2 linked regions of the Constrictibacter sp. MBR-5 genome follow. Each later gene encodes a partner of the first gene's protein in a complex. Links are inferred from orthologs where the notes say so. Each region holds a gene or a part of one and is shown on either strand. Other genes may lie near its edges.

Region 1 (15,133 bases):
CGCGCCGAGGAGGCCGGGCTGTCGCACCGCGTGCGCTTCCACCTGCGCGACTATCGCGAGGAGACCGAGCGCTACGACCGCATCGTCTCGGTCGGCATGTTCGAGCATGTCGGCGCGCTCCACCACCGGCAGTTCTTCGCCAAGGTGAAGGAGCTGCTGGCCGACGACGGCGTCGCCCTGCTCCACTCGATCGGCCGCATGGAGCCGCCGGGCAGCACGAACGCCTGGATCCGCAAGTACATCTTCCCCGGCGGCTACAGCCCCGCCTTGTCGGAAACCCTCGCCGCCGTCGAGCGCACCGGCCTGTGGGTGACCGACATGGAGATCCTGCGGCTGCACTACGCCAAGACCCTGGCCGAGTGGAAGCGCCGCTTCGACCAGAATCGCGAGGAGATCCTGCGCCTCTACGACGAGCGCTTCGTGCGCATGTGGGAATTCTACCTGCTCGCCTGCGAATCCTCGTTCCTCTACTGGCGCCAGATGGTCTTTCAGCTGCAGCTCTCGAAGAAGCTGAACGCCGTGCCGCTGACCCGCGACTACATGGTCGACCGGGAGCGCGAGCGGATGGCGGCGTAGAGGCGGGCACAGGTTTGTCCACAGGCTTCCCCCGCCGCCCGCAAGGCGCAGGGGCGGTTGTCCCGACCTGGGGATAACCCCGTCACAGGTCGGGGCCACCGCGCCCCACCGCAGACGCCGCGTTTGCTGTAAGGTCCGGCGATGAACAGCAGCCCCGCCACCGTCACCTCCCTCACCGAGCGGAGCGGCGGCGAGCCGTCCTACCGCTCGCCGCCCGCCAACATCGAGATCGAGATCGCGCTGCTGGGCGCGATCCTGGTCAACAACCGCGCCTACGAGAAGGTGTCGGAATTCCTGCTGCCGGAGCATTTCGCCGACGGCGTGCACGGCCGCATCTTCGAGGCCTGCGGCAAGCTGATCGAACGCGGCCAGCAGGCGACGCCGGCCACCCTGCGGCGCTATTTCGAGAACGACGCCGACCTGGCCGATGTCGGCGGCGCGCGGTACCTGGCCGAGATGGCGGCCAGCGCCTTCAACATCATCGACGCCGAGGACTACGGCCGCACGCTGTACGACCTGCACCTGCGCCGCAGCCTGATCGAACTGGGCGAGGACGTGGTCAACGAGGCCTACGGCGCCGACCTGGACATCAACGCCGTCCAGCAGATCGAGAAGGCGGAGCACCGCCTGTTCGAACTGGCCTCGACCGGCCAGATCGAGGGCGGCTTCCAAGCCTTCGATCGGACGCTGGTCAAGGCGCTGCAGATGGCCGAGTCGGCCTTCCGCCGCGAGGGCATGCTGACCGGCGTGACGACCGGCCTGGAGGGGCTCGACAAGCTGCTGGGCGGCCTGCAGCGCTCCGACCTGCTGATCCTCGCCGGCCGGCCGGGCATGGGCAAGACGGCGCTGGCCACCAACATCGCCTTCAACGCGGCCCGCGCCTCGTTCGAGGAACTGGCCGAGAACGGCACGCGGACGCGGGTCGACGGCCACGTCGTGGCGCTCTTCTCGCTGGAAATGTCGGCCGAGCAGCTCGTCCTGCGTATCCTCGCCGAGCATTCCGGCGTGTCCTCGGACCGGGTGCGGCGCGGCGCCATCACCAACGACGAGTTCCAGAAGGTCTTCGTCGCCTCGCAGGAAATCTCCAAGTCGCGCATCTTCATCGACGACACGCCGGCCCTGTCGGTGTCGGCGCTGCGCACCCGGTGCCGGCGGCTGCTGCGCACGCAAGGGCGGCTCGACATGATCGTCGTCGACTATATCCAGCTGATGCGCGGCTCGCCGAACGGCCGGCCGGAGAACCGGGTGCAGGAAATCTCCGAGATCACCCGCGGCCTGAAGGGCCTGGCCAAGGAACTGGACGTGCCCGTGCTGGCCCTCTCGCAGCTGAGCCGCGCCGTCGAGCAGCGCGAGGACAAGCGGCCGCAGCTCTCCGACCTGCGCGAATCGGGCTCGATCGAGCAGGATGCCGACGTCGTGATGTTCGTCTATCGCGAGGAGTATTATCTGGGCCGCAAGGAGCCTGCCGAGGGCACCGCCGAACACGCCGAGTGGCAGGCCGAGATGGACAAGGTGCACAACATGGCGGAGGTCATCGTCGCCAAGCAGCGTCACGGCCCGACCGACAAGGTGCGCCTGCTGTTCGAAGCCGAGCTCACCCGCTTCGGCAACCTCGCACCGACGGGCATGGGCGGCGATGTCCCCTTCTGACGCCCTCGGAGCGCGGGCGTCCCGCCCGCATGCCCCTTCCGTGCCGTGGTTGCGGGTACCGCGTCCGTGACCTGTCCCGGCGCCGTCCTCACCATCGACCTCGACGCCATCGGCGCCAACTGGCGGCTGCTGCGCGCCCGCATGGGGACCGCCGCCTGCGCTGCGGTGGTCAAGGCCGACGCCTATGGGCTGGGCATGATGCGCGTGGCGCCGGCGCTGGCGGCGGCCGGCTGCGACACTTTCTTCGTGGCGCAGCTGGAGGAGGCGATCGCGCTGCGGGTCCTGCTGCCGCAGGCGGCGATCGGCGTGCTCGCGGCACCGGTTCACCCCTGCGAGGCGGTCTATGCGCGCCACCGCCTGATGCCGGTGCTGAACAGCGGGCACGACATCGACGCCTGGGGCGCCTTCACGCGGGAGAACCGCGGCGGCGCCGGCGCGGACCTGCCCCGGGCGATCCTGCAGCTCGACACCGGTATGTGCCGACTGGGCCTGTCGCCGGCCGAGGTCGATGCCCTGGCGGCGCATCCCGCCGCCCTGAACGGCATCGCGCCGGCCTGGGTGATGAGCCACCTCGCCTGTGCCGACGAACCGGAGCATCCGCAGAACGCGGAGCAGCTGCGCCGCATGCGCGCCGCTTTGCCGCGCCTGCCGGCACCCTTCGCCGGCGCGCCGGTCACCTTCGCCAACTCGTCCGGCATATTCCTGGGCGCGGACTGGCATTTCGACCTGGGCCGGCCGGGCTACGCCCTCTATGGCGGCAACCCGACGCCCGGCCTGCCGAACCCGATGCGGCCCGTCGTGCGGCTCGATGGGCGCATCCTGCAGGTCCGCGACATTGACAGGCGCGAGAGCGTCGGTTACGGGGCGACCGCCACGGTCGAACCGGGCAGCCGGCTCGCCACGGTCGCCGTGGGCTACGCCGACGGCTGGCTGCGTTCGATCGGCGGGCGCGGTGTCGCCCACGTCTCCGGAACCCCGGCACCGCTGGTGGGACGCGTATCCATGGACCTGATCGTGATCGACGTGACGAAGGTGCCGGGCGGTGCGGCGCCGGGCGACATGGTGACCCTGATCGGGCCGGACCGCGACATCGACGCCGTCGCGGCGGACACCGGCACGATCGGATACGAGATCCTCACGTCGCTGGGCGCCCGCTATGCCCGCACCTACACCGGAACCGGCGGGGCCCCGAGCGCATGAACGTCGTCGCCCAGATCGGCAGCGTCTTCCTGGCATTCCTGGAGGCGGCGGGGCGGCTCTCGCTGTTCGCGCTGAACGCCGTCAGCCACATCGTCCGGCCGCCCTGGTACCCGCGCCTGATCCTGCGGCAGCTGGTCGACATCGGCTATTACTCCCTGCCTGTCGTGGCGCTGACGACGCTGTTCAGCGGCATGGTGCTGGCGCTGCAGAGCTATACCGGCTTCGCCCGCTTCTCGGCCGAGAGCGCCGTCGCCAACGTCGTCGTCCTGTCGATGACCCGCGAGTTGGCACCGGTGCTGGCGGGGCTGATGGTCGCCGGCCGCATCGGCGCCTCGATGGCGGCTGAGATCGGCACCATGCGGGTGACCGAGCAGATCGACGCGCTCACGACCCTCTCCACCAACCCGATGAAGTATCTGGTGGCGCCGCGCATCCTGGCGGGCATCACGATGCTGCCGGTGCTGGTGTTCGTCGGCGACATCATCGGCGTACTCGGCGGCTATCTGGTGTCGGTCTACAAGCTGGGCTTCAACCCGGACAACTACGTCCGCCAGACGCTGGAATTCGTCGAGTTCAACGACGTCTTCTCCGGGCTGGTGAAGGCGGCGGCCTTCGGCTTCATCGTCACCCTGATGGGCTGCTACCACGGCTACAATTCGCGCGGCGGCGCCCAGGGCGTCGGCGTCGCGACGACCAACGCGGTCGTCTCGGCGGCGATCCTGATCCTGGTGACCAACTACATCATCACCGAACTGTTCTTCGCCCGATGACCGACGCGCCCTCGGCCCCCAACAGCCGCACCCCTGCGCCCCCCCAGGACGATCCGGACGACGCGATCATGTCGTCGATGCCCGTCGCGCAGGGCGGAACGCCGAAGATCGCCGTGCGCGACCTCCACAAGGCGTTCGGCGCGAAACAGGTGCTGCGCGGCGTCGACCTGGACGTCGCCGATGGCGAGTCCGTCGTCGTGATCGGCGGCTCAGGTACCGGCAAGTCGGTGCTGCTGAAGTGCATCCTGGGCATCCTCACGCCCGACCGGGGCAGCATCAAGATCGACGGCGTCGAGGTCGTCGGCATGCGCCACCGCGACCGCGAGGCCATCGCCGCCAAGTTCGGCATGCTGTTCCAGGGCGGCGCCCTGTTCGACAGCCTGCCGGTCTGGGAGAACGTCGCCTTCGGCCTGATCCAGGCCAAGCGGATGCCGCGCCGCCAGGCGCGCGAGGCGGCGATCGAGAATCTCGCCGCGGTCGGCCTGGGACCGGAGGTCGCCGACCTGTCGCCCGCCGAACTGTCCGGCGGCATGCAGAAGCGCGTGTCGCTGGCCCGCGCCATCGCGACCCGGCCGGAGATCATCTTCTTCGACGAGCCGACGACCGGCCTCGACCCGATCATGAGCGACGTCATCAACGACCTGATCGTCGCCTGCGTGCACGAGCTGGGCGCCACGGCGCTGTCGATCACCCACGACATGGCCAGCGCCCGCAAGATCGCGCATCGCATCGCCATGCTGCACCAGGGCCGCATCGTCTGGGCCGGCCCGGTCGCCGACATCGACGCCAGCGGCGACCCCTATGTCGACCAGTTCATCCACGGCCGCGCCGAAGGCCCCATCCAGATGCAGGTGCGGCGTGACTAGGCCGTGGACCGAACCGGCCACGAGGGGGCGACCGCACTGATGGCGCGCGCCGCAGCCCGCTACGTCTGTCAGAGCTGCGGCTCCGTCTACGGAAAGTGGGCGGGTCGATGCGAAGCCTGCGGCCAGTGGAACAGCATCGTCGAGGAGACGCCGCGCGAGGCGGCACCGCGCGGCCTCGGCAAGGGCTCCGGCCGGCGCATCGAGCTGGTGGCGCTGCATGGCGCGGCGGAGCCGCCGCCGCGCCGTTCCACAGGCATCGGCGAACTGGACCGGGTGGCCGGCGGCGGCCTCGTCCCCGGCTCCTGCGTGCTGATCGGCGGCGACCCCGGCATCGGCAAGTCGACCCTGCTGCTCCAGGCGGTGGCGTCGCTGGCGATGGGCGGCGCGCGCTGCGTCTACATCTCCGGCGAGGAGGCGGTCGACCAGGTGCGCCTGCGCGCCGGCCGCATGGGGCTGGACAAGGCGCCGATCGACCTCGCCGCGGCCACCGACGTGCGCGACATCGTCACGACGCTGGAGGCGGGACCGCCGCCCGACGTGCTGGTGATCGATTCGATCCAGACGATGTACGTCGACACGTTCGACTCGGCCCCCGGCACGGTCGCCCAGGTGCGCGCCAGCGCCCAGGAGCTGATCCGCTTCACCAAGCGCCTGGGCATCACGCTGCTGCTCGTCGGCCACGTGACCAAGGAAGGCACGATCGCCGGGCCGCGCGTGCTGGAGCACATGGTCGACGCGGTCCTCTATTTCGAAGGCGACCGCGGCCACGAATTCCGCATCCTGCGCGGCGTGAAGAACCGGTTCGGCGCCACCGACGAGATCGGCGTGTTCGAGATGACCGGCGCCGGCCTCGCCGAGGTCACGAACCCGTCGGCGCTGTTCCTCGGCGACCGCGACGAGGCGAACCCGGTCAGCGGTTCGTCGGTGCTCGCCGGCATGGAGGGCACGCGCCCGCTGCTGGTCGAGATCCAGGCGCTGGTGGCGCCGTCGTCGCTGGCGACGCCGCGGCGCGCCGTGGTCGGCTGGGACTCCTCCCGGCTCGCCATGGTGATGGCGGTGCTGGAGTCGCGCTGCGGGCTGGAACTCGGCATGCGCGATGTCTACCTGAACGTCGCCGGCGGACTGCGCGTGACCGAACCGGCGGCAGACCTCGCGGTCGCCGCCGCCCTGGTCTCGTCCGCTCTGTCCAGGCCCGTTCCCGCCGGCACCGTCGCCTTCGGCGAGATCGGCCTGTCCGGCGAGATCCGTCCCGTGGCACAGCCGGAGGCCCGCCTGAAGGAATCCGCCAAGCTCGGCTTCGCCGGCGCCCTGATGCCGCGCCGCACTGGTGGGGCGAAAGCAGGCAAGCCGAAGCGGGAGCAGGCGACGCCCGGCATCCAGGTGCGCGAACTGGCGCGCCTTCAGGAACTGGTCGACATCATCCGCGAGCAGCCGCCGGAGCATCGCCCCGAAGGCGCGCCCGCCTCTTCCACGCAGCCCGGCGAGACACGGTCCGGCGATACACGGGGCGAAGGCCGCCGCTCCTACAGCACGGGACAGACGTGAGCGACATCCACACCTTCGACATCGCCGTCATCGGCCTGCTCCTGCTCTCGGCGGTGGTCGCCTATTCGCGCGGCTTCGTGCGCGAAGTGCTGTCCCTCGTCTCCTGGGTCGGCGCGGTCGTCGTGACCGTCTACGCCTTCGAGACGGTGCAGCCCTATGTCGGCGAGTTCATCCCGATCGAGCTGTTCGCCAACGTCGCGACGGCCCTCGGCCTGTTCACCATCGCCCTGATCGTCTTCAGCGTCATCGGCGGCCGCATCGCCAAGGCGGTGGGAGAATCGGCCCACGGGGCAGTCGACAAGTCGCTGGGCTTCCTGTTCGGACTCGTCCGCGGTGGACTTCTCGTCACCATCGCCTATCTGGTGGTGACCTGGGTCATACCCTGGGACGAGCAGCCGGCATGGCTGCGGGAGGCGCGGACGACACCGCTGATCCGCGAGGCCGCGGGCGAGATCGAGGCCATCGTTCCCGCCGGCTTCGGCATGGAGGGCCGCTCCATCGTGAACCGCGCCGAACGGCGCAGCCGCGAGGCGGCGGAGACCGAGCAATTGCTGCGGCGGCTCAACACGCCGCAGCCCACGGTACCGGAACAGGCCCCGCGCGAGGACCGTCCCGGCTATACCGACCAAGAGCGCCGAGACCTTGAACGCCTGATCAAGGGGACCCAGTGACCATGGACGCCGTCTTGGAAGCAGTCGCCACCACCAACCCGTTCGACGACGACAAGCTGCACGAGGAGTGCGGCGTGTTCGGGATCTACGGGCACGATGACGCATCGGCGCACGTGGCGCTTGGCCTGCACGCGCTGCAGCACCGCGGCCAGGCGGCGGCGGGGGTCGTCAGCTTCGACGGCGCCGGCTTCCACTCGCATCGCGGCCTGGGCCACGTCGCCGACAATTTCGGCGACGAGGAGACGATCAAGAAGCTGCCCGGCTATGCCGCCATCGGCCACAACCGCTACGCCACGACCGGCGACGTGCTGCTGCGCAACGTGCAGCCGCTCTATGCCGACTTCGCGTTCGGCGGGCTGGCCGTGGCGCACAACGGCAACCTCACCAACGCGGTCGCGGTGCGCAAGGATCTGGTCCGCCAGGGCTCGCTGTTCCAGTCGACGACGGACACCGAGATCATCGTCCACCTGATCGCGCGCAGCCATGCCGGCAACGTGATCGACCGCATCACCGACGCGCTGCGCAAGGTGGAGGGCGCCTATTCTCTGGTCGCCCTCACCCAGAAGAAGCTGATCGGCGTGCGCGATCCCTTCGGCGTGCGCCCGCTGGTCCTCGGCCGGCTCGGCGACGCCTGGATCCTGACGTCCGAGACCTGTGCCCTCGACATCATCGGCGCCGAACTGGTGCGGGACATCGAGCCGGGCGAGATGGTGGTCGTCGACGGCGACGGGCTGCGCAGCCTGCGCCCGTTCGACCAGGTGCCGCCGCGCCCCTGCGTCTTCGAGTACATCTACTTCGCCCGCCCCGACAGCGTGATCGAGGGCCGCAGCGTCTACGACGCGCGCAAGCGCATCGGCGTCGAACTCTCGCGCGAGAGCGGCGTCGAGGCGGACGTGGTCGTGCCGGTGCCCGACTCGGGCGTGCCGGCGGCGATCGGCTACGCCGGCGCCGCGGGCATCCCGTTCGAACTCGGCATCATCCGCAACCACTATGTCGGCCGCACCTTCATCGAGCCGACCGACTCGATCCGCAATCTCGGCGTGAAGCTGAAGCACAACGCCAACCGGGTGCACATCGAGGGCAAGCGCGTCATCCTCGTCGACGACAGCATCGTGCGCGGCACCACCTCGCGGAAGATCGTCGAGATGGTCCGCGCCGCCGGCGCCAGGGAGGTGCACATGCGCATCTCCAGCCCGCCGACCACCCATTCCTGCTTCTACGGCATCGACACGCCGGACCGCGAGAAGCTGCTGGCGGCGCGCTACGACACGGCGGAGATGGCGAAGATCATCGGCGCCGACAGCCTCGCCTTCATCTCGATCGACGGACTCTACCGGGCGCTCGGCGTCGCCGGCCGCGATCCGGTGCGGCCCGGCTTCTGCGATGCCTGCTTCACGGGGGACTATCCCATCGGCCTGATCGACCATGCGGCCGCGGAGCGCGCCCGCGGCATCCATCTCGTCGAGGCCGTCGCAGGATGAGCGAGGGGACGAAGAACGGGGGCCGCCTCGCGGGCCGCGTCGCCCTGGTCACGGGCGCGTCGCGCGGCATCGGCGCCGCCATCGCCGAACGCTATGCGGCCGAAGGCGCGCACGTCTATCTGGTGGCGCGCACCCAGGGCGGCCTCGAAGAGGTCTACGACCGCATCGCCGCGGCCGGCGGCAGCGCCACGGGCGTGCCGCTCGACCTGCGCAAGCCGGAGACGATCGAGCAGCTCTCGGTCGCGATCTTCGAGCGCTTCCGTCGCCTCGACATCCTGGTCGGCAACGCCGGCGCGCTCGGGGTGCTGACACCCGTGCCGCACCTGGAGCCGAAGGTGTGGAACGAGGTGATGGACGTGAACGTCACCGCCAACTACCGCCTGATCCGGGCCTTCGACCCGCTGCTGCGCGCCTCGGACGCCGGCCGGGCGATCTTCGTCAGTTCCGGTGCGGCCCGCGGCGGCATGGCCTACTGGGGCGCCTACGCCGCCTCCAAGGCCGCGCTGGAGGCCCTCGTCTCCTGCTGGGCGGCCGAGAGCGTCAAGACGCCGCTCCGCATCAACACGGTCGACCCGGGGGCCGTGCGGACCCGCATGCGCGCCGACGCCTTCCCCGGCGAAGACCCGATGTCGCTCCGCCCGCCCGAGGCGCTGACCGACGCCATGCTCGACCTCGCCGCCCCCGACTGCACGATCCACGGCGAGGTGGTGTGGGTGCGCTGAACGTTGCCGAGGCGCCGCCTCCGCATCGATGGATCACCGGCAGGGGCGGCCCACCATTGCGCCGGCACCCTCAAGAATACTGCCTGACGTCGCCGGGGCTCATCGCGTCAAAGCGGCTCTCGTGGATACCGCGCGCCCGGAGCGCCGATGACAGACGCTTGGCGGGGTCGTCCCGCGCCTCGTCGGTCAGCTTGAAGACGCCCCAGTGAGTGCCGAGCGCCGCGCGCGCATCCAGGTCGCACAGGATCTGGACCGCCTCGTCGGGATCGACGTGCTGTGCCGCCATGAACCACCGCGGATCGTAGGCGCCGATCGGCAGCAGGGCGAGATCGGGCGACCCGAACGCGGCCCGCATCCTGCGGAAGATGCTGCCCGTGCCGTAGCCGGTATCGCCGGCGAAATAGACCAGCTTCGTCGCCGCGCGGAGCATGAAGCCGCCCCATAGCGCCATGCGGCGGTCCCGCAGACCCCGCGACGACCAGTGGTTCGCCGGGACGACGTGCACCTCCGCCCGGGGAGCGATCGACACGCGGCCGCCCCAGTCCCGCGCCTCGATCCGCGCTGCGGGCAGGCGGCGACGGACGATGGCGTCGTTGCCGAGCGGCGTCACGATCAGGGGCGCGTGCCCGGCTTGGAGGGTACGCAGGGTCGCGATGTCCAGATGGTCGTAGTGATTGTGCGACAGCAGGATCGCGTCGATCGGCGGGAGATCGCCGAGCGCGATGCCGGGAGCCGCCGCGCGCTTCGGCCCGGCGAAGCCGACCGGACTGGCGCGATCCGACCAGACCGGATCGGTGAGGATGTTGAGACCCGCGACCTGGATCAGCAGCGTCGCATGACCGACCATCGTGACCCGCAGACCATCCACCCGCACATCCGGTTTGGTCGGCCGGACCGGGACGTTCTTCGGCCAGGGATTGTCCGGCGCGGTCCGCCGCCAGCGCAGCAGGTCGCGCAGCCGGCGATCGGTGCCGGGCTCGCCCGGATTGAAGAAACGTACGCCGTCGAAATGATCCGACACCGGACCGCTGTAGTAGGAATTCGATGTCGGCATCTCGCGTCCGTCGGGCGTTCGGGCGGCCGCGATCTTATTCATCGAGGCCCGGCGCGTCCCGTACGACACGATCGCGATGACGACCGATCGCTCCGACAGGCGGACCGGCACGCGTTTCCCGGAGGGACAATCCCGTGCCCCTGCCCGCCCCGCCGCGCTACACTGCCGTCCGACCGCAGCACACCGCCCGCCGGACTGGCATCGCCATGATCAGCCTCAGCCTTCGCGTCGACATCGACGACCATGGACGCATCGGTCCCGGAAAGATCAGGCTGCTGGAGCAGATCGGGGCGCTGGGCTCGATCTCCGCCGCGGGGCGGTCGATGAACATGTCCTACAAGCGCGCCTGGGCCCTGGTCGACGAGCTGAACCGCTGTTTCGGCAAGCCGGTCGTGTCGACGCAGATGGGCGGGCGCGCCGGCGGCGGCGCCGCCCTCACCCCGTTCGGCAGCGAGTTGGTCGCGCATTACCGTGCCATCGAGAGCAAGGCCGAACAGGCCGCCGGCCTGCACCTGAACGCGTTGCGGGCGGCCGCCGAGCGGAGCGGCTGAAGTCGCCGGCCCGTCAAGCGGGCTGCAGTCCGAAGGCGTCCGCCAGTTCCCGCTTCGCCAGCAGGTCGGCGAGGCTGTGGCGGTCGAGCACCGCCATGAAGGCGGCCAGCGCCTCGGCCAGCACGCAGGCGAGGCCGCAGCCGGGGGCGAGGATGCAGGTGGCGCAGTCCACCAGGGCGAAATCGTCCTCCATGCGGCGCACCACCTCGCCCACGTTGATCTCCGCCGCCGGACGGGCGAGGCGCACGCCGCCGAAGCGGCCGCGCGCGCTGGTCACGTAGCCGGCACGGCCGAGGTCGTTCACGACCTTCATCAGGTGGTTCTGCGAGATGCCGTAGGCGCGCGCGATCTCGGCGATCGAGCAGAGCGCGTCCGGCTTCGCGCCCAGATAGAGCAGCACCCGCATCGCATAGTCGGTGTAGCGCGTCAGCCGCATCCGTCGTCCCCGCTGCGGCATCGCGCCGCCACGTCGATATATGCTCTTTCTATACATCTTTGGCGAGCCGCTATATATGTACCAGCTGTACATGATTGGTCGACCTTGATCGGACGAGCGCCATGGAAGCGGACGCGACGGACATCGACGAAGCCGGACTGAAGCGGCTGGTGGACCGGTTCTACGAGCGGGTACGGGCGGACGCGATGCTCGGCCCCGTTTTCGAGGACGCGGTGGACGACTGGCCGCCGCACCTGGAGAAGCTGGCCGCCTTCTGGTCGTCGGTCGTGCTCCGCACCGGGCGCTACACCGGCAACCCGATGACGGCGCATGCCCGGCATGCCGGGCGCCTGAGCCCGGCGATGTTCGAGCGGTGGCTGGCGCTATGGCGCGGGGCGACCGCCGAGACGATGGCGCCGGCCGCCGCCGCGCTGCTGCAGGCGCGGGCGGAGCGCATCGCCGAAAGCCTGCAGCTCGCCCTGTTCTTCCGCCCGGGCCGCAGGCCCGCGCGACCCTGAAGCCCATAAAACACCGCGATCCGCGCTGCCGCTCCCGTGCCTGGTGGGGACCGGCGCCGGCGTAACAGAGAGTTCCCATGAGCGAGCATCGTACAGACGCGGATCCCGGCCGGCGCGCGGGCGCCGACGCCCTTCCGCTCGCCGCCGCGGCGACCGCCGCGATGTCCACCCTGCTGTGGCCGGCTGCAGCTTCCGCGCACGTGAAGTGGTTCGCGCCCTACATCGTCGGCGCCGCACCGGCGCCCGTCGGAGACACGCTGGCCAATAGCTGGTTCTGGCTGGCCCTCGCACTCGTCCTCGGCTTCTTCCTGGCGACGCGCGCCGTCGAGCGCACCGGCGCCGGCACCGCGATCCTGGCCGGCATGGACCGGGTCACCGACCCGCTCTGGCGGCGGCTCGACGATTTCCTGCGCGTGGTCATCGCGGCCTTCTTCGTCGCCGTCTTCGCGGTCGGCGGCGTCTACCTGACCCCCGACCTGAAGACCCCGGCGGAGTGGGTCTCCTGGCTGCAGCTGCTGATCGCCGCGGGCCTGTTCTCGCGCCGGACGATGCCGTTGTCGGCCGTCGGGATCATCGGCCTGTGGGTGCTCGCGCTGCGCGACTACGACATCTTCCACCTGCTCGACTACCTGGCGCTCGGCGTCGCCGTCGCCGCCTATCTGGTCCTGGCCGCGTCGGACAGGCCTGAATGGCGCCGGCACCGGTTCGAGGTGCTGCGCTGGGGCGTGGCGATCGCGCTGATGTGGTCGAGCCTGGAGAAGTTCGCCTACCCGGACTGGTTCTATCCGCTGGTCGAGGAGAAGCCGTTCCTCACCTTCGGCATGCCGCGCGACGTCTTCATCCCGATGGCCGGCGTGGCGGAGTTCACCATGGGCTTCGGCCTGCTCTGGACGCCGCTGGTGCGCCGGATGTCGGCGGTGGCGCTCTTCGTCATCTTCAACGCCGCCGTCTATCCGTTCGGCCGGATCGACCTGATCGGCCACGCGCTGATCATGGCGATCATCGTCGCCATCGCCGCCGACCACACGCGCGACCTCCACGTCCTGCCGTCGCTGCGCCGCTCCTTCGCCGGCGTGCCGGGCGGACTGGCCGCAGCACTGGCAGTCTTCGTCGCCGGCTATTGGGGGCTGCACATGGCGCTGTACGGAATCGGCGGCGTGGCCGTCGCCGCACTGCCGGAGCGGGCGACCCACTCCTACAGCGCCGAGCACCCGCACGGCCCGCAGGCCCTGGCCAGCATCGGGGTCGATGCCGGCCGTGCCGCACCCGCCGCGCGCCGCCCGGGCGATCGCGCCACCGACCGCGCAATGGCGGAAAACCGCGTGATCATGGACAGGATGCACGCCGCCATGGCGGAGGCCGCCGCCTCCGGCGACCCCGACATCGACTTCGTGCGCGGCATGATCCCGCATCACCAGGCCGCGGTGGAGATGGCGGAGGTGCAGTTGCGCTATGGCAGCGACCCCGCGAACCGGGAGCTGGCGCTGCACATCATCGAGGAGCAGCGGCGCGAGATCGACGCCATGCGCGAGTGGCTGCGCGAGCGCGGCATCGCGCCCGCATCGGACTGATCCCGCAGCAGGGAGGACGAAGATGGCGAAGGACCGCACACACCGGCCCGGCGAGGAGCGCGGGAAAGACGGGCGCGGAGAAGACGGGCAGGAAGCGGAGGGCTTCAGCTCGCCGCCCTGCTTCATGCACGAACTGGCACCGGAATATCTGGGCTATATGGGCGCCGCCGAACTGGACGACCTGCTGTCGCGGATCGAGGGCCTCGTCGCCAGCGGCGGCGGCGTTGTCGCGGGACGCCTGTGCGCGGCGCTGCGGCACGGCACGGCACCGCGCATTGACGGCCTCTCGGCCGAGGCGAAGCGCCGCGGAGCGGCACTGCTGGACGAAACCCTGATGCGCATCCAGCCGTCCCCGGTGCGCGACGGCCTGGAGGCGCTGCGCCGGCGCCTGGCCGCGGCAGACGACGCGACACCATGAGGAAACCTTCCACCCAACGACCAAGGCAGGCCGAACCATGCCCACCGATACGCCCCCCGACACGCTCTCCGCCCCGGACGCCGCACGCCTCGCGCAGGCCCTGCTCCACGGACCCGACGCCGTCGTCTTCTCCGATCGCGAAGGCATCATCCGCTTCTGGAACGCGGCGGCGGAGCGGCTGTTCGGCTTCGCCGCCGCCGAGGCGGTCGGCCGGTCGCTCGACATCATCATCCCGGAGCGCCAGCGCGCGGTTCACTGGAGCGGCTACGCCACGGTGATGGAGACGGGCCGCAGCCGCTACGGTGCCGGCGACGTCCTGAGTGTCCCCGCCCTGCACAAGGACGGCCGCCGCCTCTCGGTGGAGTTCACCATCGCCATGCTGCACGCCGGGGACGGCGGGGTCGACGGCATCGCCGCGATCATGCGCGACAACACCGCCCGCTTCGAGGAGGTGAAGGCGCTGCGGCGCCAGGCGTCCGGCCGCGGCTGAACGCGTGGGCCCGCGGCATCATCCGGCAGCGGGCGGCGCGTCCGGGTCGGTGCGGTCGTCGAGGATGAGCTGCAGGAAAGCGAGATCGAGCCAGCGGCCGAACTTCGCGCCGGCCTGGGGCAACAGCCCGACGCGCTCGAAGCCCAGCGTCTCGTGCAGGCGGATCGACGGGGCGTTGCCCGCCTCGATACCGCCGACCATCACGTGCTTGCCGAGCGCGCGGGCGCGGGCGATCAGCGCCACCATCAGCGCCCGGCCGACCCCGCCCCGGCGCCGGTCGCCGCGCACATAGACCGAGTGCTCCACCGTGTGGCGGTAGCCGTCGAAGGCGCGCCAGTCGCCGAACGAGGCGTAGCCCAGCACGGTGCCGTCGTCGTCGACTGCGACCAGCACGGGATAGCCCTGGCACCGCCGGTCGGCGAGCCACGCCGCGCGGTTCGCCGCGTCGACCACCGTCTCGTTCCAGATCGCGGTGGTATTGGCGACGGCGTCGTTGTAGATCGCCGTGATCCCGTCGATGTCGCCTTCGCCCGCGTCGCGGATCTGCATGCCGTCCTCCGCCGTGTCCGGTGGACGGTATAGCGCAGCCGCGGGCCGCGCGGGACGCTCTCGAT
Region 2 (15,158 bases), on another replicon or contig:
ATGCTCGACCTGGGCGCCAACGTCGAGTGCGACACCGAGAACCTCGTGCAGTTCGCGGTGATGGGGGCGCTGTTCTCCAAGGTCGTGCTGGGGATCGAGCGCCCGACGGTCGGCCTGCTGAACGTCGGCGCCGAGGAACTGAAGGGGAACGAGACGCTCCGCGGCGCGGCGGCGCGCCTGCGCGCCGACGACCTGCCGATGGAGTTCAGGGGCTTCATCGAGGGCAACGACATTCCCGCGGGCACCGTCGACGTGGTCGTCACGGACGGCTTCACGGGCAACGTCGCCCTGAAGACGGCCGAGGGAACCGCCCAGCTCTGTGCCGGCTTCCTGAAGGAAAGCTTCAAGAGCTCGGTTCTGGCGATGGCGGGGTACATCCTGGCGCGCGGCGCCCTGCGCAAGCTCCGCGGTCGGCTCGATCCGCGGCGCTACAACGGCGCGGTCTTCCTGGGCCTGAACGGAATCGTCGTGAAGAGTCACGGCGGTTCGGACGATTTCGGCTTCGGTAACGCGGTCTGCGTCGCCATCGACATGCAGCGGAACGGCTTCATGGAGGGGATGCGGTCCGAGATGGAGCGTCTCTATGGCGGCTCCGGGCCGCAGGCAGCGGTGGCCGGTTGATGATTCGATCCGAAGTCCTGGGCTGCGGCGCCTACCTGCCGGAGCGCATCGTCACCAATGAGGAACTCGCCCGGCGGCTGGACACGTCCGACGAGTGGATCGTCGCGCGGACCGGCATCCGCGAGCGCCGCATCGCCGCCGAGGGCGAGAAGACCTCTGACCTGGCGCTCCGGGCGAGCGAGGCGGCCCTTCAGGCCGCCGGCGTATCGGTCGACGAGGTCGACCTGATCGTCCTCGCCACGGCGACGCCGGACTATACCTTCCCCTCGACCGCGACGACCGTGCAGGCCGGGCTCGGCATGTATCACGGCGCGGCGTTCGACGTGCAGGCGGTCTGCTCCGGCTTCGTCTATGCGCTGTCCATCGCCGACAATTTCATCCGCGCCGGCCAGACCGGGACGGCGCTGGTCATCGGTGCGGAGACCTTCTCGCGCATCCTCGACTGGAACGATCGCGGCACCTGCGTCCTGTTCGGCGACGGCGCTGGCGCCGTCGTGCTGCGCGCGGCCGAGGGTGCCGGCAATTCGTCGGACCGGGGCATCCTGTCGACCCATCTCCATTCCGACGGCCGGCACCGCGACCTGCTCTATGTCGACGGCGGTCCCTCGGCGACCCAGTCGGTCGGCCATCTGCGCATGGAAGGCCGAGAGGTCTTCAAGCACGCCGTGACCAATCTGGCCGCGGTGGTGAACGAGGCGCTGATCGCGAACGGGCTCGACGCCGACGACATCGACTGGCTGGTGCCGCACCAGGCGAACCAGCGCATCCTCGACGGCACTGCCCGGAAGCTGGGCGTGTCGCCCACCAAGGTCGTGTCGACCGTCGCGCGCCATGCCAACACGTCGGCCGCCTCCGTGCCGCTGGCGCTCGCCGAGGCGGTGGGCGACGGCCGGATCAAGCGCGGCGACCTGCTGCTGCTGGAGGCGATGGGCGGCGGCTTCACCTGGGGAGCCGGCCTCGTCCGGTGGTAATCGGTCTGAATCCGAAGCGCGCGATTGACCCCACCCCCGCATGAGGACTAGCGTTCCAACCACTACGCGTGTGAGGAGCTCATGTCCGGAAAGACCGTCACCCGCGCGGACTTGGCGGAGTCGATCTATCGGGAAGTCGGTCTGTCGCGAAGCGATTCCGCCGATCTCGTCGAGGCCGTCTTGCAGGAGGTCGGCGATGCGCTCGCGCGCGGCGAGCAGGTGAAGATCTCCTCCTTCGGCAGCTTCGGCGTGCGCCAGAAGGGGCAGCGCATCGGGCGCAACCCGAAGACGGGCGAAGAGGTGCCGATCCTGCCGCGCCGCGTGCTGGTCTTCCGTCCCTCGCACGTGCTCAAGGGACGCATCAACCGTCCGGAGGCGCCAGCTCGCTGATGGGTGGCAACGGTACCGACGAGCAGTCTTCTCTCTTCTCGGCGAACGGTCGGCGCGGCAAGTCTCCCGCCGCCTATCGGACGATCAGCGAGGTTGCGACCGACCTGGACCTTCCCCAGCACGTGCTGCGCTTCTGGGAGACCAAGTTCCCCGTGCTCTCGCCGCTGAAGCGGGGCGGCGGGCGGCGCTACTATCGCCCGGAGGACGTCGAGCTCCTGCGGCGCATCAAGACCCTGCTCCACGCCGAGGGCTACACGATCAAGGGCGCGCAGCGCGTGCTCCGCGATCCGTCGGCGCGCGGCGGTCCCGACGACGCGGACGACGTCGAGGACGGCGCCGAGGAGGCCGCCGAGGCGGTGCCGTCCGATCCCCGCGGCGAACTCTCCGAGATCCTGACCGAGCTGAAGGCGCTGCGCCGCCTGCTCGACGACAAGGCCGGTTGACCCGCCTCTCGCCGCCGGCTTGAGGACGCGCCGTGCCGGACGTAGAGTCCGGCCCCGAGGGAAGATCCTCGGCACGACCCAAGGAAGAGGCGAAGACATGGCTCTCGCGCAGCAGAAGCCCGACATCGCGGGCGAGCGCAAGGCGGTACTGGCGGCGCTGCTCGCCGACGTCCGCGCGATCGAGGCGGCGAAGGGCATCACGCCCGCGGCCCTGGAGGAAATCCGCGAGAAGGTGCAGGCGCTGACCGAGCGCCCCGACCTGTTCGGCGAGGAGACCTTCCCGTCGCCGACCGCCGAGAAGCCAAACGTGATCTATCTGCTGAGCGAGGATCCGGACGGCCGCTTCGCGCTGTACCTGTCCTGCGGCATGCCGGGCAAGCAGACGCCGCCGCACGACCACACCACCTGGGCGATCATCGCCGGCATGGGCGGCGAGGAGGAGAATCGCATCTACCGCCGCACCGACGACGGCTCGGTCGAGGGCAGGGGGCAGGTGGAGGTCGTCCGCACGAAGATGCTCCGCCGTGGCGACAGCATCGCCTACATGCCGGACGACATCCACTCCATCCACAATTTCGGCAGCACGCCGACGCGGCACTTCCACCTGTACGGCCGCAGCCTGGAGCAGCTGCCGGGCCGGGTGCAGTACGATATGGCCGCCGGCACCTACAAGGTGTTCCCGGCGCAGCCCTACATCACGCGTGTGGCGGGAGTTTCGGCATGACCGCGACCGTCGCACCCGCCGCCCTCCATGCGATGCTTCTCGACGGTGCCGAGCTGGCCCTGCTGGATGTGCGCGAGGAGGGTCGGTTCTTCCACGCCCACCTGCTGTGGGCGGTCAACCTGCCGCTCAGCCGCCTGGAGCTGAAGCTGGCCGACCTGGTGCCGCGCCGCAATGTCCGCATCGTCCTGTGCGACGACGGCGACGGCCTCTCGGAGCGCGCCGCGGCGCGTCTGAACGCGCTCGGCTGGGGCGACACGACAATCCTGGAGGGCGGCGTGCCGGGTTGGGGCGCCGCCGGCTTCGAGGTCTTCAGCGGCATGAACGTGCCGACCAAGGCCTTCGGCGAATTCGTCGAGCACGAATACCATACGCCCTCCGTCTCGGCCGAAGAGCTGAAGGCGATGATGGACTCCGGCGAGAAGCTGGTGGTCCTCGACAGCCGGCCGATGGACGAATACGAGGTGATGAACATCCCCTCCGGCGTCTGCTGCCCCGGCGCCGAACTGGTCTATCGCGTCGGCGAGGTCGCCGCGACGCCCGACACCACGGTCGTGGTGAACTGCGCCGGCCGCACGCGCAGCATCATCGGCGCCCAGTCGCTGATCAATGCCGGCATTCCGAACAAGGTGGTGGCGCTGCGCAACGGCACCATGGGCTGGCACCTCGCCGGTCTCGACCTGGAGCGCGGCAATCGCCGCCACGCTCCGGCACCGTCGGGCGCGACGCTGTCGCAGGCGCAGCAGGCAGCCGCCGCGGTCGCGGCACGCTTCGGCGTGGAGACGATCGACGCCGCGGGCCTGTCGGCCTGGGAGCGCGATCCGACGCGCACGACCTTCCTGCTCGATGTACGCAGCCCCGAGGAATATGCGGCCGGCCACATGCCCGGAGCGGTTTCTGCACCGGGCGGCCAGCTGGTCCAGGCGACCGACCGCTATGTCGGCGTGCGCAACGCCCGGCTCGTCCTGGTCGACGACAACGGCGTGCGTGCGACCATGACGGCGCACTGGCTGGTGCAGATCGGCTGGGAGGTGCGCGTGCTGGCGGGCGGCCTGCCGTCCTCCGGTCTCGTGAGCGGCCCGCAGCCGGCGCAGGTCGTCGGCGTGGAGCCGGTCGACGAGATCGCGCCGGCCGAACTGGCGGCGCTGCTCGACGGCGGCAAGGCGGTGGTGATCGATCTCGCCGACAGCCGCACCTATCGCAAGGCGCACATTCCGGGTGCCGTGTGGGGCGTGCGGTCGCGGCTGGCCAAGGTCCTGGCGGCGGCCGACGGCGCGGGCACGGTCGTGCTGACGGCGTCGGACGATGCGCTGGCGCGTCTCGCGGCGGTCGACGCGAAGGCGCTGACCGATCGGCCGATACGGGTGCTGGCGGGTGGCACGCCGGCCTGGCGGCTCGCCGGACTGCCCCTGGCCGAGGGCCGCGAGCGGATGGCCGACGAGACGGACGACGTGGCGCTGCGCCCCTACGACCGCGACGACGGCATCGAGGACGCGATGCGCGAATACCTGAGTTGGGAGGTCGAGTTGGTCCGCCAGATCGAGCGCGAGGGCACGGTGCGCTTCCGGGCCGTCCCGGCCTGACCCACGGGCCGAGGCGCCGATGCTCGTGCCGCGTTCCGTTCGGGCATCGGCCGCCGGGATATCGGCGGCAGGGACATCCGCTCGGCGGGTCGGGGCGGCGGCACTGGACTTCCTGCTGCCGCCGCGCTGCATGCGGTGCGGCACCGGCGTGGCGAGCGCCGGCACCGTCTGTGCCCGCTGCTGGAGCACGCTCGGCTTCCTCGGAGCGCCCTGGTGCCGCTGCTGCGGCCTGCCGTTCGAGCACGATGCGGGCGCCGAGGCGCTCTGCGGCGCCTGCACGCGCGAGGCGCCGGCCTTCGACCGGTGCCGCGCGGCGCTGCGCTACGACGACGAGAGCCGCGGCCTGATCCTCTCCTTCAAGCATGGCGATCGCACCCAGACGGCGCCGCTGTTCGCGCGCTGGATGGTGCAGGTGGGTGCCGAGATCCTGCGGGATGCGGACCTGATCGTGCCGGTGCCGCTGCACTGGACGCGGCTGCTGGCGCGGCGCTTCAACCAATCCGCGCTGCTCGCGCTGCGGATCGGCCGCGAGACGGGCATCGAGGTCCTGCCCGACGGTCTGGTGCGGTGGCGGCGGACGGCGTCCCAAGGCCACCTGACCCCGACGCAGCGCGCCGACAACGTGCGCAGCGCCTTCCGGCCGCACCCGCGCCGCGGTGCGCGTCTCGCCGGGCGGCGGGTGGTGCTGGTCGACGACGTGCTGACGACCGGTGCCACGGTCTCCGCCTGCGCGCGCGTGCTGCGCCGGACCGGGGCCGCCTCGGTCGACGTGCTGACCCTGGCGCGCGTCGTCCGCCCCGCGCCCTAGGGGGGTGGTGGATGGCGGCGGCGGCGTGACTATATCCTCGGGAGTCCGCATGTCCGCGGACGCGAAGCAGGAGGGCGGCTTTCGCATGGCCAAGGTCGAGATCTATTCCAGCATGTACTGCCCCTATTGCCACCGGGCGAAGCGGCTGCTGGAATCCAAGGGTGCGGCGTTCGAGGAAATCGACGTCGACGCGGAACCGCTGCGCCGGCGCGAGATGATGGAGCGGGCCGGCGGCAAGCGGACCGTGCCGCAGATCTTCATCGACGGCCTGCATGTGGGCGGGTGCGACGAGATCCACGCACTCGACCGCAAGGGCGAACTGGATCCGCTCCTCGGAGGCACGGCATGAGCACCACGTTCAAGGCGGCCTGCGTCCAGACCAACACCGGGCCGGACCCGGAAGAGGGCACGCGGATCGTCGCGGACGGCATCCGCCGGGCGCGCGACGCCGGTGCGGACTTCATCACCACGCCCGAGAACGTGCTGATGATCGAATCACGCCGTGCGGCGGTGCTCGGCAAGGCGGAGGAGGAGGCGGCCCACCGCGGCCTGCAGGCCTTCCGCGACCTGGCGCGCGAGACGGGCGCCTGGCTGCTCGCCGGCTCCCTGACGGTCAAGGTCGAGCCCGAGCGCGTGGCGAACCGGTCGGTCCTGTTCGATCCGCAGGGCGCGGTGGTCGCCAGCTACGACAAGATGCACATGTTCGACGTCGACCTGGCCGACGGCGAGTCCTACCGCGAATCGCGCACCTACCGGCCGGGCGATGCGGCGGTCATGGCGGCGCTGCCCTGGTGCGACCTGGGCATGACCGTCTGCTACGACATGCGCTTTCCCTATCTCTACCGCGACCTCGCGCATGCCGGCGCCAAGATGCTGACGGTGCCGTCGGCCTTCACGCGGCCGACGGGCCGGGCGCACTGGCACGTGCTGCTGCGCGCGCGGGCGATCGAGACGGGCTGCTTCGTCGTGGCGGCGGCCCAGTGCGGCGAGCATGCGGGCGGGCGCAAGACCTATGGCCACTCGGTGATCATCGACCCGTGGGGCGAGGTCCTGGCCGATGGCGGCGAGGAGCCGGGCTTTATCGTCGCCGACATCGACCTCGCCCGTGTTGACGAGGCGCGCCGCATGATCCCCTCGCTCCAGCACGACCGCACGTACGCCCCGGTGCCCGTTCGGGCGCGCGCGGCGGAATAGGTCCCGACGCAAAAACGCCCGCCTCCCTTCCGGCAGGCGGGCGTTTTGGTGGCGCCGTCTATTCGTAGACGATCGTCAGGATCTCGTAGGAGCGCGAGCCGCCGGGGGCTTCGACTTCCACCTGATCGCCGGCGCTCTTGCCGATCAGCGCGCGCGCCAGGGGCGAGCTGATCGAGACGAGGCCCTTGGAGATGTCGGACTCGTCGGGCCCGACGATCCGGTAGGTCAGTTCCTTGTCGGTGTCCTCGTCGACGATCTTCACCGTGGCGCCGAACATGATCTTGTCGCCGGACATCTTTCGCGGATCGATGACCTCGGCACGGCTGATCTTGTCCTCGAGTTCCGCCACGCGGCCCTCGGTGAAGGCCTGACGCTCCTTGGCGGCGTGGTACTCGGCGTTCTCGGAGAGGTCGCCATGCTCGCGCGCCTCGGCGATGGCGCGGATAATGGCCGGGCGCTCTTCGGATTTGAGCCGGCGCAGTTCATCCTGCAGCCGGGCATACCCGTCGGGCGTCATCGGGACCTTTTCCATCTCGCGACTCCAGAGAGAAAACGCAACATAGGCACACGCCGCGGAATAAAGTTCCGCAACGCGCGCGTGCCGCCACTGTTATTCGACGGGAAAGGGCGAAGCCCCCGTCAAAAGCCCCCGATAAAATACGATTGCAGGGGGAGCACTTCAAGCTGACCGGCCTTCAAAGCCGCGATCGCCTCCACCGCGGCCCGAGCGCCGGACGCCGTGGTGTAATAGGGGATGCGGTTCACCAGGGCGGTGCGCCGGAGGCTGAAGCTGTCGGTGATCGCCTGGACGCTGTCGGTCGTGTTGAAGACCAGCTGCACCTCGCCGTTCTTCATCGCGTCGACGATGTGCGGGCGGCCTTCCAGCACCTTGTTGATGCGGCCGACGGGCAGGCCGGCCGCTTCCAGGGCGCGGGCGGTGCCGCTGGTCGCGAGCAGGCTGAAGCCCATCTCCACGAGGCGACGGGAGGGACCCAGGATCGCCTCCTTGTCGCGGTCGCGGACGGAGACGAAGACCGTGCCGGCGAGCGGCAGGATGGTGCCGGAGCCGAGCTGCGACTTGGCGAAGGCGCGCCCGAAGTCGCGGTCGATGCCCATGACCTCGCCGGTCGACTTCATCTCCGGGCCCAGCAGCGTGTCGACGCCGGGGAAGCGGGCGAAGGGGAACACCGCCTCCTTCACCGCGATGTGTTTCAGGCGGGCCCGCTCCAGGCCGAAGCCGCCCAGCCGCTCGCCGGCCATGATGCGGGCGGCGATCTTGGCGATCGGCACGCCGGTCGCCTTGGCGACGAAGGGGACCGTCCGGCTGGCGCGCGGATTGACCTCGAGGATGTAGATCTCGTCCGTCCCGTCGGCGCCGGGCTTGACCGCGAACTGGACGTTCATCAGGCCGACGACGTTCAGCGCCAGGGCCATCGCCCTGGTCTGCTCGGCGATCGTCTCGACGGTGGTGTCCGCCAGCGAGTAGGGCGGCAGGGTGCAGGCGGAATCGCCCGAATGGACGCCCGCCTCCTCGATATGCTCCATGATGCCGGCGACATGGACGTCGGTGCCGTCCGCCAGCGCGTCGACGTCCACCTCGATGGCGTCGCTGAGATAGGAGTCGACCAGGACCGGGTTGGCGCCGGAGACCTTCACCGCCGTCTGCATGTAGCGCAGCAGGCCGGCGCGGTCGTGGACGATCTGCATGGCCCGGCCGCCCAGCACGTAGGACGGCCGCAGCAGAACCGGGTAGCCGATGCGCTCGGCGATCGCCTCGGCCTGTTCCACCGAGGTCGCCGTACCGTTCTCCGGCTGGCGCAGGTTCAGCGTGTGGAGCAGCTGCTGGAAGCGCTGGCGATCCTCGGCATGGTCGATCGCGTCGGGGGAGGTGCCCAGGATCGGGATGTTCGCCGCCTCCAGGGCCGCCGCCAGCTTCAGAGGCGTCTGGCCGCCGAACTGCACGATGGCGCCGAGCAGCGTGCCTCGGCTCGCCTCGACATGGGCGATCTCGATGACGTCCTCGGCCGTCAGCGGCTCGAAATAGAGCCGGTCGGCGGTGTCGTAGTCGGTGGAGACCGTCTCCGGGTTGCAGTTGACCATGATGGTCTCGAACCCGGCCTCGCGCAGCGCCATCACGGCGTGCACGCAGCAATAGTCGAACTCGATGCCCTGGCCGATCCGGTTCGGGCCGCCGCCGAGGATCATGATCTTGCGGCGATCCTGCGGGTCGGACTCGCAGGCCGCGGCGTTGAAGCCGTTGCCCTCGTGCGCGGAATACATGTACGGGGTGCGCGAGGCGAACTCGCCGGCGCAGGTGTCGATACGCTTGTAGACCGGCCGCACGCCCAGCGCCCGTCGTCGCGTGGCGACCTCCGTTTCGGTCAGGCCGGTCAGCTCGGCCAGACGGGCGTCGGAGAAACCCTGCCGCTTGAGGCCGGCCATGTCCTGGACATCGTCCGGCAGGCCGTCGGCGCGCACCCGCTCCTCGACCTGGACCAGCTGGCGGATCTGCTCGAGGAACCAGGGGTCGATCTTGCAGGCCGCCTGGATCTGGGATGTCGTGAGGCCGTGTCGATAGGCCTGGGCCACCACTAGGATCCGGTCGGGCACGGGCTGCGCCAGCGCCGCCACGACCGCCTGCGGGTCGACGCCACCCGGCGCGTCACGATCGGCGCCCGGGATGTCGACCTCGTTCAGGCCGGTCAGGCCCGTTTCCATCGACCGCAGTGCCTTCTGCAGCGATTCCGCGAAGCAGCGGCCGATCGCCATCGCCTCGCCGACCGACTTCATCGAGGTCGTCAGCAGGGCCTCGGTGCCCGGGAACTTCTCGAAGGTGAAGCGCGGGATCTTGGTGACGACATAGTCGATCGTCGGCTCGAACGACGCCGGCGTGACGCCGGTGATGTCGTTGTCGAGCTCGTCGAGCGTGTAGCCGACGGCGAGCTTGGCCGCGACCTTGGCGATCGGAAAGCCGGTCGCCTTGGACGCCAGCGCCGAGGAGCGCGACACGCGCGGGTTCATCTCGATGATGACCATGCGCCCGTCGGCCGGGTTGATCGCGAACTGCACGTTCGAGCCGCCGGTGTCGACGCCGATCTCGCGCAGGCACGCGATCGAGGCGTCGCGCAGGATCTGGTATTCCTTGTCGGTCAGCGTCAGCGCCGGCGCCACCGTGATCGAATCGCCCGTATGGATGCCCATCGGGTCGATGTTCTCGATCGAGCAGATGATGATGCAGTTGTCCGCATGGTCGCGGACGACTTCCATCTCGTACTCCTTCCAGCCGAGGACGGATTCCTCGACCAGGACCTCGCGGACGGGCGAGGCCTCCAGGCCACCGCGGACGATCTGTTCGTACTCGTCGCGGTTGTAGGCGATGCCGCCGCCGGTGCCGCCCAGCGTGAAGGAGGGCCGGATGATCGCCGGCAGGCCGGTGTCCTCCAGCGCCCGCCAGGCGTCCTCCATGCTGTTCACCACGGCGCTCTTCGGCGTCTCGATGCCGATGGCGTTCATCGCGTCGCGGAACAGCAGCCGGTCTTCGGCCTTGCGGATCGCGTCGCGGCGCGCGCCGATCAACTCGACGCCGTATTTTTCCAGCGTCCCGTCGTCGGCGAGGGCGAGGGCGGTGTTCAGGGCCGTCTGGCCGCCCATCGTCGGGAGCAGCGCGTCGGGACGCTCGCGCTCGATGATCTTGGCGACGATCTCGGGCGTGATCGGCTCGACATAGGTCGCGTCGGCCAGGTTCGGATCGGTCATGATCGTCGCCGGGTTCGAGTTGACCAGGATGATCCTGTATCCCTCCTCGCGCAGCGCCTTACAGGCTTGCGTTCCGGAATAGTCGAACTCGCAGGCCTGGCCGATGACGATCGGGCCGGCTCCCACGATCAGGATCGACTTTATGTCTGTGCGTTTTGGCATGGGGGAGCTGACTGCCGCGGTCGTGTCGGGATGTTAGCTTTTACCGTCGATCATCTGGATGAAGCGATCGAACAGATAGTGACTGTCGTGCGGTCCCGGCGACGCCTCCGGGTGGTACTGCGCCGAAAAGGCGCGCCGCTTCCTGGATCGCACGCCCTCGATGGTGCCGTCGAAGAGGGATACGTGCGTCGTCTCGACGTCGCCCGGCAAGCTTTCCGGCACGACGACGAAGCCGTGGTTCTGACTGGTGATCTCCACCTTGCCGGTGGTCAGGTCCTTCACCGGATGGTTCGCGCCGCGATGGCCGAGCTCCATCTTCCGCGTCTCGGCGCCGAGCGCCATCGACAGCAGCTGGTGGCCGAGGCAGATGCCGAAGACCGGCAGGCCCTTGTCCATGACGCTGCGGATCGCGGGGACCGCATACTGCCCGGTCGCGGCCGGGTCGCCCGGGCCGTTCGCCAGGAAGACGCCGTCCGGCTTGTGGCGCAGGATGTCCTCCGCCGTCGCCGTGGCGGGCACGACGGTCAGCCTGCAGTCGCGGCCGGCGAGCTGGCGCAGGATGTTGCGCTTCGCGCCGTAGTCGACCGCGACGACGTGCCGCGACCCTTCGCCCGCCGTGCCGTAGCCTTCGCCGAGCTTCCAGGGGGTCTGATCCCAGGAATAGGCCTGCCGGGTCGTCACCTCCCGGGCGAGATCCATGCCTTCCAGCCCCGGCCAGGCGCGCGCTTCGGCGAGGGCCGCATCGATGTCGATGGCGCCGTCCGGCGCGTGCACCAGGACGCCCGTCGGCGCGCCCGCATCGCGGATGCGGCGCGTCAGCTGGCGGGTGTCGATCCCGGCGATGCCGGGCAGGTCGTACGACTTCAGCCACGCGTCGAGATGCTGCATCGCGCGGAAGTTCGAGGGATCGGTGGGATCCATGCGCAGGACGACGCCACGCGCCGACGGCGTGGTCGTCTCCACGTCCTCGACGTTCGTGCCGACATTGCCGATATGCGGGAAGGTGAAGGTGATGATCTGGCCCGCATAGGAGGGATCGGTGATGATCTCCTGATAGCCGGTCATCGAGGTGTTGAAGCACACCTCGCCGACCCTGCGGCCCGCGGCGCCGACGCCGCGGCCCCAGAGGACGGTGCCGTCGGCCAGAACGAGCGCGGCAGTCGCCCCGCGCGGACGGCCCGGCCGGGCCGCGGTCGGGCTGTCCGGCGTCAGTCTTTCCGGCATGAAGCTACCTTTCTTCCGTGCAGACGGGCAGGCGTCGATCGCCCCGATGGCCGCCGTGGCTGACACCCGTCTGTAATCTTGACGGCCGACAGCGCTCCCCCATATGTGTCGCCGCCGGACGGCTGGCGAGGGGAACCCTGAGCGGGGGCTAGATAAGCGGCGGCGGCGATCAGGTCAACAGGCACTGGCAGCCTAGAAATGCAAAGGCATTTCAGGAGGTTGGCCGGCACCCCGGCGTTTTCCGACCTGTTTGCCGATTGTGGCCCCGAAGCCGGACCCTGGATTCCTGACAGCGGTGGTCGCAGATGCGAACGCAACTCAACGAGGCTCTCAAGGCCGCCATGCGGGGGCGCGACGCGTGCGCCGTCTCGACGCTCCGGCTGATCCTGGCGGCGATCAAGGACCGCGACATCGCCGCGCGCGGCACGGGCCGCTCCGAGGGCATCGGCGACGACGAGATCCTCGACCTCCTGCAGAAGATGATCCGGCAGCGCCAGGAGTCGATCGCCCTCTACGAACAGGGCGGCCGCCTCGACCTAGTCGAGCGCGAGGCGCGCGAGATCGAGGTGATCCGCGGATTCCTGCCGACCCAGCTCGACGAAGGCGAACTCTGCGCGGCGGTGCGGGACGTGGTCGGCGACCTGGGCGCCGTCGGCCTCAAGGACATGGGGCGCGTCATGGCGGAACTGCGCAATCGCTATGCCGGGCGGATCGATTTCGGCAAGGCGAGCGCGCTCGCACGCGAGCAGTTGGTGTAATAAGGATGGATCGAGCGCCGGCCGCCGACGATCGGCCGCCGCTCTTCGCTTCGGCCGCCGTCACGCACAGCGCAGAGGAGCCCCGTTCGCATGAGCTTTCCACCGGGTTTCCTGGAGGAGCTGCGCGAACGCGTGTCGCTCGTCGGAACGGTGGGGCGCCGGGTGCGCCTCGTGCGCCGCGGCCGGGAACACACCGGTCTCTGTCCCTTCCACAACGAAAAGACCCCGTCCTTCACCGTCAGTGACGAGAAGGGCTTCTATCACTGCTTCGGCTGCGGCGCGCACGGCGACGCCATCAGCTTCCTGATGGGCACCGAAGGCCTGACCTTTCCCGAGGCGGTGGAGCGGCTGGCCGCAGAGGCGGGGATGGAGGTGCCGCGGCCGTCGCGCGAGGAGGCGGCCCGGCACGAACGGGCGCGCGGCCTGCACGAACTGCTGGAAGCGGCCTGCGCCTGGTTCGAGAAGCAGCTCCGGCTTCCCGAGGGCCGGGCGGGACTGGACTATCTGCGTGGCCGCGACCTGGACGACGCGACCATCCTGCGCCATCGCCTGGGCTTCGCCCCCGACCGGCGCGGCGCCGTCGCCGCGGCCCTGAAGCGCGACGGCTTCGACGAGGCGGCCATGCGCGAGGCCGGCCTGCTGAAGCAGGCCGACGACGGGCGCGACTACGAGTATTTCCGCGGCCGCGTGATCTTCCCGATCACCGACCGGCGCGGGCGGGTCATCGGCTTCGGCGGCCGCACGCTGGGCGACCAGCAGCCGAAATACCTCAACTCGCCGGAGACCCCGGTCTTCCACAAGGGCCGCGTCCTCTACAACCATGCGCGGGCACGCGCCGCCGCCGGCGACGCCGGCGAGGTGATCGTGGTCGAGGGCTACATGGACGTGATCGCGCTCGACAAGGCCGGCATCGCCAACGCCGTGGCGCCGCTGGGGACGGCCGTCACCGAGGAGCAGATCGAGGCGCTTTGGCGGATGGCCCCCGAGCCTGTGCTCTGTCTGGACGGCGACGAGGCGGGGCGGCGGGCCGCCGTGCGCGCCGCCGAGCGGGCGATGCCGCTGCTGCGCGCCGGCCTGTCTCTCCGCTTCGCCAGCCTGCCGCCGGGCGAGGATCCCGACAGCCTGGTGCGGACCTCGGGCGTCGAGACGATGCGTGCGGTGCTGGCCGCCGGTCGGCCCCTGGCCGACCTGGTCTGGCAGGTCGAACTCGCCCGCCAGCGGCCCGACACGCCCGAGCGCCGGGCCGCGCTGCGCCAGCGCCTGATGGACGCGGCCGAGAGCGTCCGCGACCCCGTCGTTCGCGAATATTACGTCAACGACTTCCGCGGCCGCCTGTCGGAGCTCTTCGCCCCGCGGCAGGCGCGCGCCGAGGGCCGGCGGCAGGATGGCCGGCCGGGGGGACGGCAGGGCAACCGGCAGGACTGGCGCCGCGACGGGCAGCCGAACGGCCGGATGCCGACGCCGCAGCCCGAGGGGCTGGTGTCGCGCGGCGTGGCCCTGCTCGGACAGCGGCACCGGGTGCAGCAGACCGTGCTCGCCACCCTGGTCAATCATCCGGACATGATCCACGAGTTCGGCGAGCGCCTGGTGACGATGCGCTTTTCGGACAATCGGTTGGACGGATTGCGCACCGCGATCTTAAACTGCGCTGCGGCCGCCGATGCGCTTGACGGGTCTTCCCTGAGAGCCCAATTAGGTCAGGCTGGGTTCGGTGAAGCGGTGGAAACCATCCTCCGCCCTGAGATTCTCATGCACGCGGCTTGCGCGCGGGTCGGGGCGGACAGCGTGAAGGTTCGACTTGGCTTGATGCATCTGTTGGATCGTGCGCACGAACCGGTCTTGTTGCAGGAACTCGACGCGCGGGTCAGCCGGTTGGATGATCGCGCGTCCGATGACGAACTGGACGGGATCGTCGGCTTGGTCGCGAACGAGCGGGCACGCATGACGACGCCGGACGAGAGTTGAAATGGGAGCGGGCGCGGCGGCCGGCCTTCGGTCTCCCGTCCTGAAAATTGCAAACCTCGAACCAGCCGGCGACGGTAGTGTCGTCTGGCTGCATTGCTGACGGAAGGAACGGCATGGCGACGAAACCGGCCGAGGCTGAGCCAGAGACGGACGCCCGGGAAGACGCGCCGGATGGGCCGCTGCTGGACGATAGCGCGGCGGTCAAGCGCCTGGTCGCCCGGGGTAAGGAGCGGGGCTACGTCACCTATGACGAGCTGAACGCCGCTCTCCCGTCCGAGCAGGTATCTTCCGAGCAGATCGAAGACACGATGGCGATGCTCTCCGAGCTCGGCATCAACGTCGTCGAGTCGGAGGAGACCGAGGAGCCGGCCGCGGAGCGCGCGACCGAGGAGCAGCCGAGCGGCGGCAATATCGACGAGGACGACATCGGCCGCACCGACGATCCGGTGCGGATGTACCTGCGCGAGATGGGCAGCGTCGAACTGCTGTCCCGCGAAGGCGAGATCGCGATCGCCAAGCGCATCGAGGCCGGCCGCGACAAGATGATCGGGTCGATCTGCGC

What was found.
Region 2: the proteins of ABIE65_RS19790 (region 1) and dnaG are in contact, whole or in part, in a crystal structure (PDB 2R6A), measured with the Geobacillus stearothermophilus proteins. The link is inferred for Constrictibacter sp. MBR-5 from one-to-one orthologs. Residues at the interface, in WP_033016901.1 of Geobacillus stearothermophilus: Ser13, Glu15, Ala16, Gln18, Glu91, Leu92, Asp94, Ala95, Val96, Pro97, Thr98, Ala99, Ala100, Asn101, Tyr104, Tyr105, Ile108; in WP_049624496.1 of Geobacillus stearothermophilus: Lys456, Leu457, Leu458, Pro459, Ala460, Asn463, Ala464, Leu467, Leu535, Leu536, Ile537, Ala538, Gln544, Glu545, Asp548, Tyr549, His552.

What each region holds. Positions count from the first base shown.
Region 1 is NZ_JBEPTK010000011.1:50,979-66,111, forward strand. What follows is about bases 1-2,971. They hold ABIE65_RS19790 (replicative DNA helicase), read left to right. Parts: upstream 1-717; coding sequence 718-2,226; downstream 2,227-2,971. Other genes in these bases: ABIE65_RS19785 (class I SAM-dependent methyltransferase), read left to right, coding at 1-576; alr (alanine racemase), read left to right, coding at 2,293-2,971. Also shown: more of alr, read left to right, coding at 2,972-3,426; ABIE65_RS19800 (MlaE family ABC transporter permease), read left to right, coding at 3,423-4,196; ABIE65_RS19805 (ABC transporter ATP-binding protein), read left to right, coding at 4,274-5,062; DNA repair protein RadA, read left to right, coding at 5,102-6,607; ABIE65_RS19815 (CvpA family protein), read left to right, coding at 6,604-7,278; purF (amidophosphoribosyltransferase), read left to right, coding at 7,281-8,759; ABIE65_RS19825 (SDR family NAD(P)-dependent oxidoreductase), read left to right, coding at 8,756-9,481; ABIE65_RS19830 (MBL fold metallo-hydrolase), read right to left, coding at 9,552-10,535; ABIE65_RS19835 (winged helix-turn-helix domain-containing protein), read left to right, coding at 10,670-11,086; ABIE65_RS19840 (RrF2 family transcriptional regulator), read right to left, coding at 11,100-11,522; ABIE65_RS19845 (group III truncated hemoglobin), read left to right, coding at 11,645-12,040; CopM family metallochaperone, read left to right, coding at 12,118-13,611; ABIE65_RS19855 (hypothetical protein), read left to right, coding at 13,634-14,029; ABIE65_RS19860 (PAS domain-containing protein), read left to right, coding at 14,067-14,519; ABIE65_RS19865 (GNAT family N-acetyltransferase), read right to left, coding at 14,538-15,068. UniProt on the Escherichia coli protein: The main replicative DNA helicase, it participates in initiation and elongation during chromosome replication. Travels ahead of the DNA replisome, separating dsDNA into templates for DNA synthesis.
Region 2 is NZ_JBEPTK010000009.1:25,292-40,449, reverse strand. Bases 12,163-15,158 are described here. They hold dnaG (DNA primase), read left to right. Parts: upstream 12,163-12,721; coding sequence 12,722-14,596; downstream 14,597-15,158. Other genes in these bases: rpoD (RNA polymerase sigma factor RpoD), read left to right, coding at 14,710-15,158; ABIE65_RS17815 (GatB/YqeY domain-containing protein), read left to right, coding at 12,179-12,631. Outside these bases: phosphate acyltransferase PlsX, read left to right, coding at 1-621; ABIE65_RS17870 (beta-ketoacyl-ACP synthase III), read left to right, coding at 621-1,592; ABIE65_RS17865 (integration host factor subunit alpha), read left to right, coding at 1,674-1,982; ABIE65_RS17860 (MerR family transcriptional regulator), read left to right, coding at 1,982-2,425; ABIE65_RS17855 (cysteine dioxygenase family protein), read left to right, coding at 2,523-3,149; ABIE65_RS17850 (rhodanese-like domain-containing protein), read left to right, coding at 3,146-4,729; ABIE65_RS17845 (double zinc ribbon domain-containing protein), read left to right, coding at 4,749-5,537; grxC (glutaredoxin 3), read left to right, coding at 5,623-5,886; ABIE65_RS17835 (carbon-nitrogen hydrolase family protein), read left to right, coding at 5,883-6,731; transcription elongation factor GreA, read right to left, coding at 6,790-7,263; carB (carbamoyl-phosphate synthase large subunit), read right to left, coding at 7,371-10,649; carA (glutamine-hydrolyzing carbamoyl-phosphate synthase small subunit), read right to left, coding at 10,683-11,873. UniProt on the Escherichia coli protein: RNA polymerase that catalyzes the synthesis of short RNA molecules used as primers for DNA polymerase during DNA replication.